DNA from 2 places in the Streptomyces hesseae genome. Region 2 is predicted to be linked to the other one. Evidence: riboswitches for the same ligand, from Rfam matches in the RefSeq annotation. Region 2 holds a riboswitch; the other holds the start of a gene.

Region 1 (7,142 bases), on a different contig from region 2:
CTGGCCCTGCGCCAGGCCGAGGCCCTGCCCACCCCGTACCAGCCACGGCTGCTGTCGGTGCCCGAGCTCTACATGCTCACCCTCTGGCTGCACGCGGACAGCACTGCCGACGCCGCCTCCGAGCTGTTCGCCCCGGGCGACCTGCTCGTCCCCCTCGCCCCGGCGCCGCCCGGCATCGCGGCCCACCGCCCGCACCGGGCCGCCGATCTGCTGCCCGCGCTGACGCCCCGGCTGGCGCCCCCGCACCGGCTGCGGGCGACGGCCTGACCGGGCACCCGGGCCGGCCCGCGGCTCCCGGAGCCACCGCGCCCCGCGACTCCCCGCACCAGGTGAGTCGCGGGGCGCACCGCTGCCCCCACCCCTCACCCTTTCGGGCTAGTCCGATGCGGCCATCCCGAACCCCCCGAAGGGACCGTCGAGTTGGGAGCAACCGCCCGCCCGGGTGACGCGTCATCACCCTGTGAGGAGCGTCACCGGGAAATCCCTGCGGAACGAGGCCCGTAGGGCAAGACTGGGACCGACCGACGATGACAACGGGGGGCGGCATGAGCGACACGCCGAGCCGCAGGACAGCCACCACATCAGAGCGAAAGATCACTTCCATGTGCCCGCACCAGCCCACGTGCCCGTCAGCCGACTCCGCCGACCGGGAGGCCGCCCACCTCGTGGCCGCCTTCCCGGAACAGGGATGGAGCCTTCTGTGCAATGGCGTCCTCTGCTTCGAGGACACCGGTGAGCTGCTGCCGGACGGACAGATCATCGCCCCGCACCGGGCGCTCGGCACCGACCAGGTGGTGAGGGCCGCCTGACGGTGCGGCGGCCGATGACCCGCAGGACGACATAAAGGGGCCGGTCCGGCGCCGCAGCGCCGGACCGGCCCCGACCCGCGTGTGGACGGGTCAGCCGTCGTACTCCTCCAGCGGCGGGCAGGAGCAGACCAGGTTCCGGTCACCGTAGGCACCGTCCACGCGGCGCACCGGCGGCCAGTACTTGTCGGCCTTCGACGCCCCGGACGGGAAGGCCGCCTCCTCACGGGTGTAGGGGTGCTCCCACGCGCCCGTCACCGAGGCGGCGGTGTGCGGGGCGTTGCGCAGCGGGTTGTCCTCGGCGGGCCACTCCCCCGAGCCGACCTTCTCGATCTCGGCGCGGATGGCGATCATCGCCTCGCAGAACCGGTCCAGCTCGGCGAGGTCCTCGCTCTCCGTCGGCTCGATCATCAGCGTGCCGGCGACGGGGAACGACATGGTCGGCGCGTGGAAGCCGTAGTCGATCAGGCGCTTGGCGACGTCGTCGACGCTCACGCCGGTGGCCTTGGTCAGCGGCCGGAGGTCCACGATGCACTCGTGCGCGACCAGTCCGTTCGGGCCGGTGTAGAGCACGGGGTAGTGCGGCTCGAGGCGCTTGGCGATGTAGTTGGCGCCGAGCACCGCGACCTGCGTGGCGCGCGTGAGGCCCGCACCGCCCATCAGCCGGACGTACGACCAGGAGATCGGCAGGATGCCCGCGGAGCCCCAGGGCGCGGCCGAGATCGGGCCGACGCCCGTGGCCGGGCCCGCGGTGGGCTGGAGCGGGTGGTTGGGCAGGTACGGGGCGAGGTGGGCGCGGACGGCGACCGGGCCGACGCCGGGGCCGCCGCCGCCGTGCGGGATGCAGAAGGTCTTGTGGAGGTTCAGGTGCGAGACGTCGCCGCCGAACCGGCCCGGCTTGGCCAGGCCCACCAGGGCGTTGAGGTTGGCGCCGTCGACGTACACCTGGCCGCCCGCGTCGTGCACGGACGCGCAGATGTCGGCGACGTGCTCCTCGAAGACGCCGTGGGTGGAGGGGTAGGTGATCATCAGCACGGCGAGCTCGTCGCGGTACTGCTCGATCTTGGCGCGCAGGTCCTCGACGTCGACCTCGCCGTCGTCGGCGGTCTTGACGACGACGACCTTCATGCCGGCCATCACGGCGCTGGCGGCGTTGGTGCCGTGCGCGGAGGACGGGATGAGGCACACCGTGCGGCGCTCGTCGGCGTTGGCGCGGTGGTACGCGCGGACGGCCAGCAGGCCCGCGAGCTCGCCCTGGGAGCCGGCGTTGGGCTGGAGGGAGACCTTGTCGTAGCCGGTGACCTCGGCGAGCCGCTCCTCGAGCTCGGTGATGAGGGTGGTGTAGCCCTCGGCCTGCTCGATGGGCGCGAAGGGGTGCAGCTGGCCGAACTCGGGCCAGGTGACCGGCTCCATCTCGGTGGTGGCGTTGAGCTTCATGGTGCACGAGCCGAGCGGGATCATGCCCCGGTCCAGGGCGTAGTCGCGGTCGGCGAGGCGGCGCAGGTAGCGCAGCATCGCGGTCTCGGAGCGGTGCTGGTGGAAGACGGGGTGGGTGAGGTAGTCGCCGGAGCGCAGCAGGCCCTCGGGAAGCGCCTCGGCGACGCTCGCGTCGAGCGCCTCGACGTCGCCCTCCACGCCGAACGCGGCCCAGACGGCGGCCAGGTGGGCGCGGGTGGTGGTCTCGTCGCAGGAGACGCCGACGTGGTCGGCGTCGGTCAGGCGGAGGTTGACGCCGCGCTCGCGGGCGGCCTCGACGACCTCGGCGGCCCGGCCGGGCACGCGCACGGTGACGGTGTCGAAGTAGGCGCCGTGCACGACCTCGGCGCCCCCGGCGCGCAGGCCCTCGGCGAGGATCGCGGCGAGGCGGTGGGTGCGCCGGGCGATCGCGGCGAGGCCGTCGGGGCCGTGGTAGACGGCGTACATGCCGGCCATGACGGCGAGCAGCACCTGGGCGGTGCAGATGTTGCTGGTGGCCTTCTCGCGGCGGATGTGCTGCTCGCGGGTCTGGAGGGCCAGGCGGTAGGCCTTGTCGCCGTCGGCGTCGACGGAGACGCCGACGAGGCGGCCGGGGAGGCTGCGGGCGAACTTGTCGCGGACGGCCATGAATCCGGCGTGCGGGCCGCCGAAGCCCATGGGGACGCCGAAGCGCTGGCTGGTGCCCACCGCGATGTCCGCGCCGAGCTCGCCGGGCGGGGTGAGCAGGGTGAGGGCGAGGAGGTCGGCGGCGACGGTGACGACCGCGCCGAGCTCGTGGGCCCGCTCGATCAGCGGGCGGAGGTCGCGGACGGCGCCGGAGGCTCCGGGGTACTGGAGCAGGACGCCGAAGACGCCGCGCTCGGCGATCTCCTCGGGGATACCCTCGGACAGGTCGGCGACGACGACCTCGACGCCGGTGGGCTCGGCGCGCGTCTCGATGACGGCGACGGTCTGCGGCAGGGTGTCGGCGTCGATGAGGAAGACGCCGTCCTTGACCTTGCCGACGCGGCGGGCCAGCGCCATGGCCTCGGCGGCGGCGGTGCCCTCGTCGAGGAGGGAGGCGCCGGAGGTGGGCAGCCCGGTCAGATCGGCGACGACCGTCTGGAAGTTGAGCAGGGCCTCCAGGCGGCCCTGGGAGATCTCCGGCTGGTAGGGCGTGTAGGCCGTGTACCAGGCGGGGTTCTCCATGACGTTGCGGAGGATCACCGGCGGCGTGAACGTGCCGTGGTAGCCCAGGCCGATCATGGAGGCCAGCACGGTGTTGCGGTCGGCGAGGGAGCGGAGCTCGGCGAGGACCTCGGCCTCGGTACGGGCCTCCGGCAGGCCGAGCGCCCCGACGTTCTTGATCGCGTCCGGAACGGCGGCGGCGGTGAGCTCGTCGAGCGAGCCGAAACCGACCTGGGCGAGCATCTTGGCCTGGGCGGCGGCGTCGGGACCTATGTGGCGCGCCTCGAAGGGCGTGCCCCGCTCCAGGTCGGTGAGGGCGATGCGGTGGACGGTCATCTGCGGAGGCCTCCTGGTCATTGCGACCTGCGAGGGGTACCACGGCGCGGGTACCCGAACGGCCTCCCCCTCTGTCATCTCAACCTGAGAGCTTCACCGGGCCGCGGCGCACGATCCGGCTTTCACCGTCGGTGAGGAGGGGCTTCGGCGTACTGCCTGACCTGGGCCCGACCTGCTTTCCAGAGTGACCTCGTCCATGCGGTACGGGTGCCTGAGAGATTCCGGGGAGGATTTGCTCCTTCGGCGCCTTCACCAACGCCCTGGGGGCTTCGAGAAGAGCTCTCCCGCACGGGGTCTGCGGCCATTCGCCAGCCTACCAGCGAGGGTTTCCGGGTGGATCTCCCGAGTGGCCGGTTTCACGTCCGTGGTTTTTCGTGGTGACGAGGACCGTCATGGGCGGGGAGCAGCGGAGGAGCCGTGCAGACCGACATCGACCCCCGGAGCCTCATCGGGCGCAAGGCCTTCGACCGGGACGGCGTGAAGATCGGCACCGTGGACGAGGTGTATCTGGACGACGCCACCGGGGAGCCGGAGTGGGCGGCCGTGCGCACCGGCCTCTTCGGCCGGGACGCCTTCGTACCGCTGGAGCCGAGCCGGGTCGAGGACGACGGGCTGCGCATCCCCTACGAGCGCGCGCTGATCAGGGAGGCCCCCGGTTTCGGGGTGGGCCGGCACCTCTCCCCCGCGCAGGAGCTCCGGCTCTACCGGCACTACGGGCTGGAGCTGCCCTCGCCGGAGCCGCCTCCGGCGGCCGACGGCACGGCCGCCGGGGAGGCGCCGTCCGGGGGCCCGGCGGGCACGGGCGACTGATCGCCCTCCGTACGCACCAGCGGCAGTGGTTCGGCGGGGTGGAGCGCCGGGTCGTCGACGCGGAAGGTCCGTACCCGCCCGGGCGCCGACCAGGGCTCCTCGAAGCGGACGGTGACGCGCCCCACGCCGCTGCCCTGCACCCAGCCCGCCCCGTGCTCATCGTGCCGGACGTCCAGCCCCGGAAGCCATCGGGGCGGCCCCTCAGGGGCCGTCTGAGGCTCCTGGGGCGTCTCGGGCTCGTGGGGTGCCGCCCCGGCCGTCGTGGCCGTCCCGGCCGCCGCCGCGGCCTCGGCGGCCCCCGCGGCGGCCTGGGCGAAGAGATCCTCCTGGGTGTAGTCGGCGAGCCCCGAGACGCCCACGCCCAGCAGCCGCACCCCGGCCGTGGTGTCCACGTGCTCCAGCAGCCGGGCGGCCGCCTCGCGCACCACGGCGGGGTCGTCGGTCGGGCCGCGCAGGGTCTCCGAGCGGGTCAGGGTTGAGAAGTCGTACCGCCGCACCTTGATGACGACCGTCCGCCCCGAGCGCCCGGCGCCGCGCAGCCGGGCCACGCAGCGGTCGGCGAGGCGGGCGAGCTCCAGCTGCACCCGGGTCCGGTCGGTGAGGTCCTCGGCGAAGGTGTCCTCCACGGACACGGACTTGGCGTCCCGCTCGGCGACCACGGGGCGGTCGTCGTGCCCGGTGGCCAGGGCGTACAGCCCTCCGCCGTGGGCCTTGCCGAGGAGCCGCACCAGCTCGTCCTCGCCGGCCTCGGCCGTCTCCGTCACGGTGGTGATGCCGGCCCGCCGCAACGTTTCAGCGGTGGCGGGGCCGACGCCGGGGATGGTCCGCACCGACATGGGGCCGAGGACATCCAGCTCCGTACCGGGCTCGATGAGCATGAGCCCGTTCGGCTTGGCCTCCTCTGAGGCGATCTTCGCGAACATCTTGGAACCGGCCAGCCCCACCGAGGCCGTCAGTCCCGTGGCCGCCTCGATGTCGCGCCGCAGCCGCTCCCCCACCGCGCGGGCGGCTGCACCGGAGGCCGGCACCCCGCCCGCCTCCAGGTCGACGAACGCCTCGTCGAGGCTGAGCGGCTCCACCAGCGGCGACAGCTCGCCCAGCAGCCCCATCACCACCTGGCTGATCCGCTGGTACAGCTCGAACCGAGGGGTGAGGTAGGCGGCGTTGGGGCAGAGCCTGCGGGCCTGGGCCGTCGCCATGGCGGAGTGGACGCCGAAGACCCGCGCCTCGTACGACGCCGTGGCCACCACGCCACGGGGACCCAGCCCGCCCACCACCACGGGCTTTCCGCGCAGGCTGGGCTTGGACGCCTGCTCCACCGAAGCGTAGAACGCGTCCATGTCCAGATGGAGAATCGTCGGCGCACCCCTCACAGGACAGATGCTGCCGCATACCACTGACAATCGCACCGATGTACGACGCGGCGCCCCGCGCGGGCCGCTGTCACGGCCTGCGCGGGGCGCCCTGTCACGCTGTCGTACGGGCCCCGGAGGGCCTCATCCCGCCCGGTTGCGGCGGCGGGCGAGCTCGTCGGCCGGGTTGTGGCCGATGAGCGTCTCACCGGTGTCCACCCGCTCCCCGTGGAGCTGGGCGAGGGCGCTCTCCACATCGCGCCAGACGACGCCCACGGCGATCCCGAAGACGCCCTGGCCGCCCTGGAGGAGGTCGACGACCTCGTCCGGCGAGGTGCACTCGTAGACCGTGGCGCCGTCGCTCATCAGCGTCATCTGCGCCAGGTCCTCCATACCGCGCGAGCGCAGATGCTGCACGGCGGTGCGGATGTTCTGGAGCGAGACCCCGGTGTCCAGCAGCCGCTTCACGATCTTCAGGACGACTACGTCCCGGAAGCTGTAGAGCCGCTGACTGCCAGACCCGTACGCGGGCCGCACGCTGGGCTCCACAAGTCCGGTGCGCGCCCAGTAGTCGAGCTGCCGGTAGGTGATGCCCGCGGCCGCGCACGCCGTGGGCCCCCGATATCCGATGCCGTCGGAGCTCCGGGAGGGCGTCACGCCCCCGGACTCGCTTCCCCGTGGGGTGGTCACCGCTGCCGTTGCGGAATAGCGGGGCACTGGTTCGACCGTTCCCCCATGCAGCGGATACGGACCGCCGACCGCCGTACCGTCGCCCGTGCTTCTCACGCCGACCTCCGTCCTTGACCTGCCTTCTCGACGGTAGGCAGTCGCTCGGGGTGCGTCAACGATCGCCACACTCGGCACGCCGAGTGATAATCACCCTGAGAGTGGTTTTACGTGTCCAGGTAGCGGGAAAAACTACTCGAATGCGACCTTGAGGCGGTTTCCACCGGCTCTCCGCCGGGTTCCCCGCGCCCTACTGGTTGCTGCTGCCGAAGTCCTCCGGCGAGATCTGGTCGAGGAACTCGCGGAACTTCTCCACCTCGTCCTCCTGCTCGTCCGGGATGGCGATCCCCGCGTCGTCCAGCACCCCGTCACTGCCGTAGATCGGCGTGCCGGTGCGCAGCGCCAGCGCTATGGCGTCGGACGGCCTCGCGCTGACCTCCACCCCGCTGGCGAAGACGAGCTCCGCGTA
Region 2 (7,142 bases):
GCAGCTTGAACGTGTAGGTCTTCTTGTCGGCCGAGAGCCGGCCCGTGTCCGTGGCCATGTCCGGGACGACGGTCACGCTCTCCAGGCCGGGAGCCGGCTTGGGGGTGACGAGCGTCCGGGTGTAGTACCGGGCGAAGTCCCACATGAAACCGTAGTAACCGCGCTGCGGGTCCCACGAGTCGGCGTCCTGGGTGCCGATGAACTTCAGCTCCCCGCCCTTCTTGTCGGAGGCGGAGGCGACCTTGTTCACACCGGCGTTGAAGCCCGCCGCCTTGCCGCCCTTGCCGCCGCCTTCGCTCTTGCCGCCGCCACCGCCGCAGGCGGTGGTGGTCACCAGGGCCGCGACCGCGAGCGCCGCCCCGGCGGCCAGTCTGCGCCTCGAAGTTCGTTGGGTTGTCACGATGTAACGGACCTCCGTGGTCGGTCGCCGCCCGGAACGGGCCGGCGGGGGTGCGGGAAGGGGCCTCCTGGCGGTTCGACAGGGGCGGTGGGTACGAAGAGGGAAGGGGTTGGGTCGCGCGTCAGCGCGAGCCCTTCGGGTCCAGCGCGTCCCGCACGCCATCGCCGAAGAGGTTGAAGGCCAGCACGGTGACGAAGATGGCGAGACCCGGGATGATCATGAACATGGGGTCGCCCTCGTAGGTGGTGACGGCCTTGGAGAGCATCTGCCCCCAGGAGGCGGTCGGCGGTTTGACGCCGGCGCCGAGGAAGCTCAGCGCCGCCTCCGTCAGGACGTTGGTGGGAATCATCAACGTGGCGTACACGGTGATCGGCGCCACCAGGTTGGGCAGCAGCTCCCGGAAGAGGATGTACAGCCGGCCCGCGCCCAGGCTGCGGGCGGCCTCGACGTACTCCCGCTCTCTGAGCGAGAGCGTCTGGCCGCGGACGATCCGGCCCACGTACGGCCAGCCGAAGAACCCGATGACCGCGATCAGCACGGCCATCCGCACCCCCGAACCGGTCAGCCCCCACAGGGAGTTGGGGACGACGGAGACGAGCGCGATGATGAAGAGCAGCTGCGGGAAGGCCAGCAGGAGGTCCATGACCCGGCTGACGACCGCGTCCACCCAGCCGCCGAAGTAGCCGGCGACGATGCCGAAGACCGTGCCGATCACGACCGCCACGACGGCCGAGAGGAAGGCCACGAGCAGCGAGACCCGGGCCCCGTAGACGACCCGGCTGAAGACGTCCCGGCCGTTGACGGGCTCGGCGCCGAAGAGGAAGTCGGAGTCGATGCCGCCCCAGGAACCCTTGGGGGTGCTGGAGAGGGGGTCGATCAGCTCCTCGTGGTACTCGTTCGGGGGATGCCCCAGCAGGCCCACGATGACCGGGGCCAGGACCGCCACGAGGACGAGCAGCAGGACGACGGCCCCGCCCGCCAGGGCGAACTTGTCACGCTTGAGCCGTGTCCAGGCGATCCGCCAGGGCGAGCGCCCCTCGATGGTCCTCAGTGGAATGCCGTCGGCGACGGGGGCGGCGCCGGCGTCGGCCGGTCCCGTGTCGTGCAGTGGTGCCGTCATCGTCTGGTGGACCCCTCTCGGCCGGCGGCGACCGGCCCAACGCCCGCCGCGCTCGGGGCGGCTGGTTCACATCACTGGTGCGAGGACGCGCTCCCCGCGGCGGTGCGCGTGGATCGCGGTGGTACGCGTGGATCGCGGTGATACGCGAAGTGCAGTGGTGCGGGAGGTGCGGAGGTGCGAAAGGTGCTGGCAGTGCGAGTGGTGCCGGCAGTGCGGGACGTGCGGTGATACCCGGAGTACGACGGTGCGGAAGGCACCGGAAGTGCGGGTGGTACGGGACGTGCGCACAGAGCGGTCGTACGGCGGAACAGGTCGTACGCAGGAACGAAGTCCTTGTTGGGCGGGAGTCTTCATCGCTCCCGCGATCACCCGCCAGCCCCCACCCGCAAAGGATGCGCAAACGTGATGTGCGAAGGGAGGTTCCGTAATACGGACGCGGCGGGGCCCTGAGCGGGGGTCAGTACGCCCCGGCCTGCCAGCCCTGCTGCTGCGGGGGGTAGCCGTAGCCCGGGGCGGGCGCGGCCGGCGCGGCGCCGGCCCCGTAGCCCTCGCGGGCGAAGAACGGCCGGCTGTTGGCCCGCATCCACATCGCGACGGGGTCGTACTCGTCCGCCATCGACACCGTCGACACCGGCAGGCCGTCGGGCACCGCGGCGATCGACTGCTGCATCATCAGCCGCACGGCCTCCACGGCGGCGGGCGAGGTGTCGTACAGATCGAGCCCGATGGCCAGGTACGGCGTGCCCAGGGCGGGCCGCACCCAGGCCCGGCGCAGCGCGCGGACCACGGGGGTGCGGTGGGCGTTCTGCCCGAGCAGGGCGTAGAACTGCGGGATGTCCAGCGCCGGTTCGCTCAGCTGGAGCGGGCCGGCGGGCAGCCGGTCCAGGCCGGCGACGATCCGGCGCAGGTCGAGCCAGGGGATGCCGACGCCGCCGCCGGGGGCGTGGGGGTTGAGCCACAGGCCCCAGCGGTCGGGGTAGAGGGAGGCGGCGGCGGCCCGGCCGGCGACGACCTCGTGGGCGCGGTTCCAGCCGCTGGCGGCGAGCTCCTGGGCGGAGGTCACACAGGGGGCGTAGCCGAGGCCGTCGACCTCCATGTTCCCGTACTGGGCGTCGGGCGAGCCGGCCTGACCGTGCCACAGCAGCATCCACACCCGGCCCTCGGCGAGGGACCGCAGCAGCTGCTCGTACGTGTCGTACCGGCCGGGCGCCACCTGGCGCAGCACCTGCTCCACGCCGCTCTCCGCGCCCGCGCTCACCTGGGTCCGCCTCTTCTCTTGGCCGTCTGCTGCTACCAGCTTACGAGCCCGCGGGGGCGGGCATGAGAGCTGTCACAGGTCACGGTCGTAGAACGGTCGTATCCGGGTCCGTATCCAGTCGCCCACGGGGTCGTCCTGGGCGACGTCCAGGAAGACGAGCTGCACGGGCCAGGGCACGGGCACCCGGCCCAGCGCGCGGCCCAGGGCGTCCAGGGCGGCGGAGCGGCTCCCCGGGTCGGGGAGCCCCAGCTCGACGCCGACGAACAGCGCGGGATCACCGCCCTCGACGACGGCCATGGCACGACGGGCGGTCCGGACGGCCCCGGTTGCCGCGAACTCCAGCCCGGCGGCGGCCAGGAACGCGGTCGGCTCCTCCTGCCAGTCCGGCTCGTACAGCCGTACGCGGCCGCCGGTGGCGTCGCCGTCCAGGGCCGTGCGCCCGGCCCGGCACAACCCGGCGACGGCGGGCGGCGGCAGGGGCACGGTGACGGTGCCCTCAGGGTTGACGACGATGCCGACCTGCGGGGGCAGGCCGCGGGCGAACTCGACGGCGGGGGCGACGGCGAAGGACATCCCCGCGCCGGCGACGGCCGTGAACTCCTCCTGGGAGCTGAACACGGGCACGTAGGCGGCGCCGTTCAGCTCCAGGGCGGGCAGATCGAGGTCGGGGCTGTCGGGCCCCCCGCCCTTGGGCAGCGGAACCCACACGCTGCTGCGGCCGAGCGCCTCGACGATCCGCGCGCCGGCGTCCGGCACGCCGACGGAAGCGGCGAGTACCGCTTCGAGCTCATTGGCCGGCCAGGTCATCGTCTCCCACCCCGTTCGTCGGACGCATCCCGGCACCTTAACGGCTGCGCCTGGGCTTCGAGGTGGTGGGGCGCCCCCACGGGCGGGGTTGTCCGGCACCGCCGGGTGCGTCGGCGGTGGCCGCTCGCCGCGGCGGCGGGAGGGGTGCCTTCCCGAAACCGGGGGCAAGCCCCCGCCCCCCGCCCGGGCGAGGGGCTCCGCCCCGGCCCGGGGAGGGTTCGCCGTGCCCGGCGGGGGTCCGCCCTGCCCAAGGCAGGGGCGGGCGGCCGGGCCAGGGGCCGGAGCCGCGGGCCTGGGCGGGGGCCTGGCCCTGGGCCGTGGCCGAGGCCGGGGCCAGGGGCCGGGGCCCGGGGTCAGGCCCGGGGTCGGGGTCAGGCCCGGGGTCGGGGTCAGGCCCGGGGTCGGGGTCAGGCCCGGGGGCGGAGCCGGGCCCGGAGTCGGAGCCGGGGCCGGGCCCAAGGCCGGAGCCGGGCCCGGGGAACTGGGGGCCGAAAGCTGGGCGCGGGGACAGGAGCTGGGTGCGGGGCGAGGCTTGGGGCGGAGCCCTTGGGTGCTCGGGAACCGGGCCGGGAGCCTGGTGGGTGCGGTGTGGGGCCCGGGGCGGAGCCCTCGGGCCTTCGGGGGGCCGGGGGCTTGCCCCCGGGAAACGGGGAAAGGGCGGGGCTGGGGATCCCCTCCCGCCGGGGAGCCCGGCGGGGCCGGGCCCGCCTCAGCCGAAGTGGATGGCCCGCAGCGCGTCCGCCGCCTCGCGGTCGAGGAGGACGGCCGAGGTCGTGCCTGCCGGGTGGTCGCCCGCCGTGAGGGCGGCGACGAGGCGGGACGTCGCGCGGCGGTGGCGGGCGAAGGAGCGGACGGAGACGCCGCGGCCGCGGGCGCGCTGGCCGGCCAGCGCGGTGGGCGGGTCGACCGCCAGGACCACCAGGTGCAGCCCCCCGCCCCGCCGCCGCGCGTCGCGCGCGAGCCAGCGGCGCACCCAGCTCCACTGCCCGCAGTCGTGCACGACGACGCTGTCACCCGAGCGCAGCGCCCGCCGCAGCGCGGCGTAGTGCGCGAGGCGGACGAAGGGCCGGTACACGGCGTACGGAAGCGGCAGCGACCGGCGTTCGAAGCGCTCGCGCACGTCCTGGGAGTCCACGCGGTGGACGGCGGCGGGCACGACGCGCCGCATCAGCGTGGACTTGCCGCCGCCGGGCAGTCCGGAGACGACGAGCAGGTCGCCCGCCGGATAGCGGAGCTCCGTGACCGCCGCCCCGTCCCCGCCCCCGCGCAGATCGCGCACACCCACCGCCTCGCGAGCGTCGCGCACCTCGCGCGTCTCCCCCGTACGCACGGTGATCGCCCCCTCCCGACTGGTCGTACGACCGCCCCCTCCCCACGGACTCCCCACGCGATGTAAAGAAAAGGTAATCCAATTTGAGGGGCGGCGGGCGGTCCGTCGCACGCCCGTACGTGCAATGATGTGCGCGCCAAGCTCGACTCAACTGCAAGTAATCGCATATTGGCCGCTCGAATCCGCGCGGGAGAGTCCCGGGTGCCATGTGCCCCGGGCGCCGAAGGAGCAAGTTCCTCCCTTGAATCTCTCAGGCCCCGTACCGCGCGGGTGAGGCAGATCTGAAAAGCGGACCGCGGCCGCGCGGTCCCACCCAAGGTGCAAGCCGGGTGCCTTTGATGACAGGCGAGGCTCTCGGTGAACCTCTCAGGTTCCGATGACAGATGGGGAGGCCGCCTATTCAGGCATTCCTCCGCGACCCACCTGCCCGGGAGCCCGATCATGACCGAAGCCCCCCGCCGTACCGCCCTGGACGCGCTGCACCGCGCGCTCGGCGCGACCATGACCGACTTCGCCGGCTGGGACATGCCCCTGCGCTACGGCAGCGAGCGCGACGAGCACATCGCCGTGCGCACCCGCGCGGGCCTCTTCGACCTGTCGCACATGGGCGAGATCACCCTCACGGGCGCCCAGGCCGGGCAGGCCCTGGACCACGCCCTGGTGGGCAACATCTCCGCGCTGGCCGTCGGCCGGGCCCGTTACACGATGATCTGCCGCGAGGACGGCGGCATCCTCGACGACCTGATCGTCTACCGCCTGGGCGAGCAGGAGTACATGGTCGTCGCCAACGCCTCCAACGCCCAGGTGGTCCTCGACGCGATCACCGAGCGCGCGGCGGGCTTCGAGACGACCGTCCGGGACGACCGCGAGAACTACGCGCTGATCGCGGTCCAGGGCCCCGCCTCCCCCGCCATCCTGAAGTCCGTCACCGACGCGGACCTGGACGGCCTGAAGTACTACGCGGGCCTGCCGGGCACCGTCGCGGGCGTCCCCGCGCTGATCGCCCGTACCGGCTACACCGGCGAGGACGGCTTCGAACTGTTCGTCGCCCCCGCCGACGCCGAGAAGCTGTGGCAGTCCCTGACCGAGGCGGGCGCGGACGCCGGGCTGGTGCCGTGCGGGCTCTCCTGCCGGGACACCCTGCGCCTGGAGGCGGGCATGCCGCTCTACGGGCACGAGCTGACCACGGACACCACGCCGTTCGACGCCGGGCTGGGCCGGGTCGTGAAGTTCGACAAGGCCGGCGATTTCGTGGGCCGCGAGGCGCTGACGGCCGCCGCCGAGCACGCCGAGACGGCTCCGCCGCGCAAGCTGGTCGGCCTGATCGCGACCGGCCGCCGGGTGCCGCGGGCCGGCTACGCCGTCACGGTCGGCGGCGCGGTCGTCGGCGAGGTGACCTCCGGCGCCCCCTCCCCCACCCTCGGCAAGCCGATCGCGATCGCCTACGTCGACGCGGCGCACGCCACGCCGGGTACGGAAGGGGTATGTGTGGACATTCGCGGCAGCCAGGAGCCGTACGAGGTCGTCGCACTCCCCTTCTACAAGCGGGAACGCTGAACCCTCACCGATCCCCCCTCATCTCACCTGTCAAGACCCCTTGCACAAGCACCCACGCGCGTACAGGAGAATCTAGCCATGAGCAACCCCCAGCAGCTGCGTTACTCCAAGGAGCACGAGTGGCTGTCGGCCGCCGACGCCAATGGTGTGGCGACGGTCGGGATCACCGAGTTCGCGGCCAACGCGCTCGGCGATGTCGTCTTCGCCCAGCTCCCGGCCGTCGGCGACACCATCACCGCGGGCGAGTCCTGTGGTGAGCTGGAGTCGACCAAGTCGGTCAGCGACCTCTTCGCCCCCGTCACGGGCGAGATCGTCGCGGCCAACCAGGACGTCGTGGACGACCCGGCGCTGGTGAACTCCGCCCCCTTCGAGGGCGGCTGGCTGTTCAAGGTGAAGATCACGGACGAGCCGGCCGACCTGATGTCGGCCGACGAGTACACGGCCTTCGCCGCAGGCTGACCCCGCCCGCTCCCTCCCGCGCAGGAAGAACTCATGTCGCTTCTCAACAGCTCCCTCCATGAGCTCGACCCGGACGTCGCCGCCGCCGTCGACGCCGAACTCCACCGCCAGCAGTCCACCCTCGAGATGATCGCCTCGGAGAACTTCGCTCCGGTCGCGGTCATGGAGGCCCAGGGCTCGGTCCTGACCAACAAGTACGCCGAGGGCTACC

The links. A riboswitch is a leader RNA that binds a small molecule or an ion and turns the genes downstream of it on or off. The one in region 2 is predicted to bind glycine.
Region 1: linked by a shared signal. The riboswitch ahead of gcvP (aminomethyl-transferring glycine dehydrogenase) and the one ahead of gcvT (glycine cleavage system aminomethyltransferase GcvT) in region 2 are both predicted to bind glycine.

What each region holds. Positions count from the first base shown of each region.
Region 1 covers NZ_JAVRFI010000022.1:108,791-115,932, forward strand. The annotation lists gene RM609_RS27165 (hypothetical protein) at 1-267, shown strand, start outside; gene RM609_RS27170 (DUF5999 family protein) at 603-809, shown strand; gene gcvP (aminomethyl-transferring glycine dehydrogenase) at 900-3,785, opposite strand; glycine riboswitch at 3,975-4,082, opposite strand; gene RM609_RS27180 (PRC-barrel domain-containing protein) at 4,203-4,595, shown strand; gene RM609_RS27185 (DNA polymerase IV) at 4,496-5,968, opposite strand; gene RM609_RS27190 (MerR family transcriptional regulator) at 6,092-6,733, opposite strand; gene RM609_RS27195 (bifunctional nuclease family protein) at 6,924-7,142, opposite strand, start outside.
Region 2 covers NZ_JAVRFI010000033.1:39,607-46,748, forward strand. The annotation lists gene RM609_RS31665 (ABC transporter substrate-binding protein) at 1-400, opposite strand, end outside; gene RM609_RS31670 (ABC transporter permease) at 522-1,520, opposite strand; gene RM609_RS31675 (enhanced serine sensitivity protein SseB C-terminal domain-containing protein) at 1,978-2,778, opposite strand; gene RM609_RS31680 (enhanced serine sensitivity protein SseB) at 2,851-3,585, opposite strand; gene RM609_RS31685 (AAA family ATPase) at 4,295-4,891, opposite strand; glycine riboswitch at 5,093-5,190, shown strand; gene gcvT (glycine cleavage system aminomethyltransferase GcvT) at 5,357-6,472, shown strand; gene gcvH (glycine cleavage system protein GcvH) at 6,551-6,931, shown strand; gene glyA (serine hydroxymethyltransferase) at 6,965-7,142, shown strand, end outside.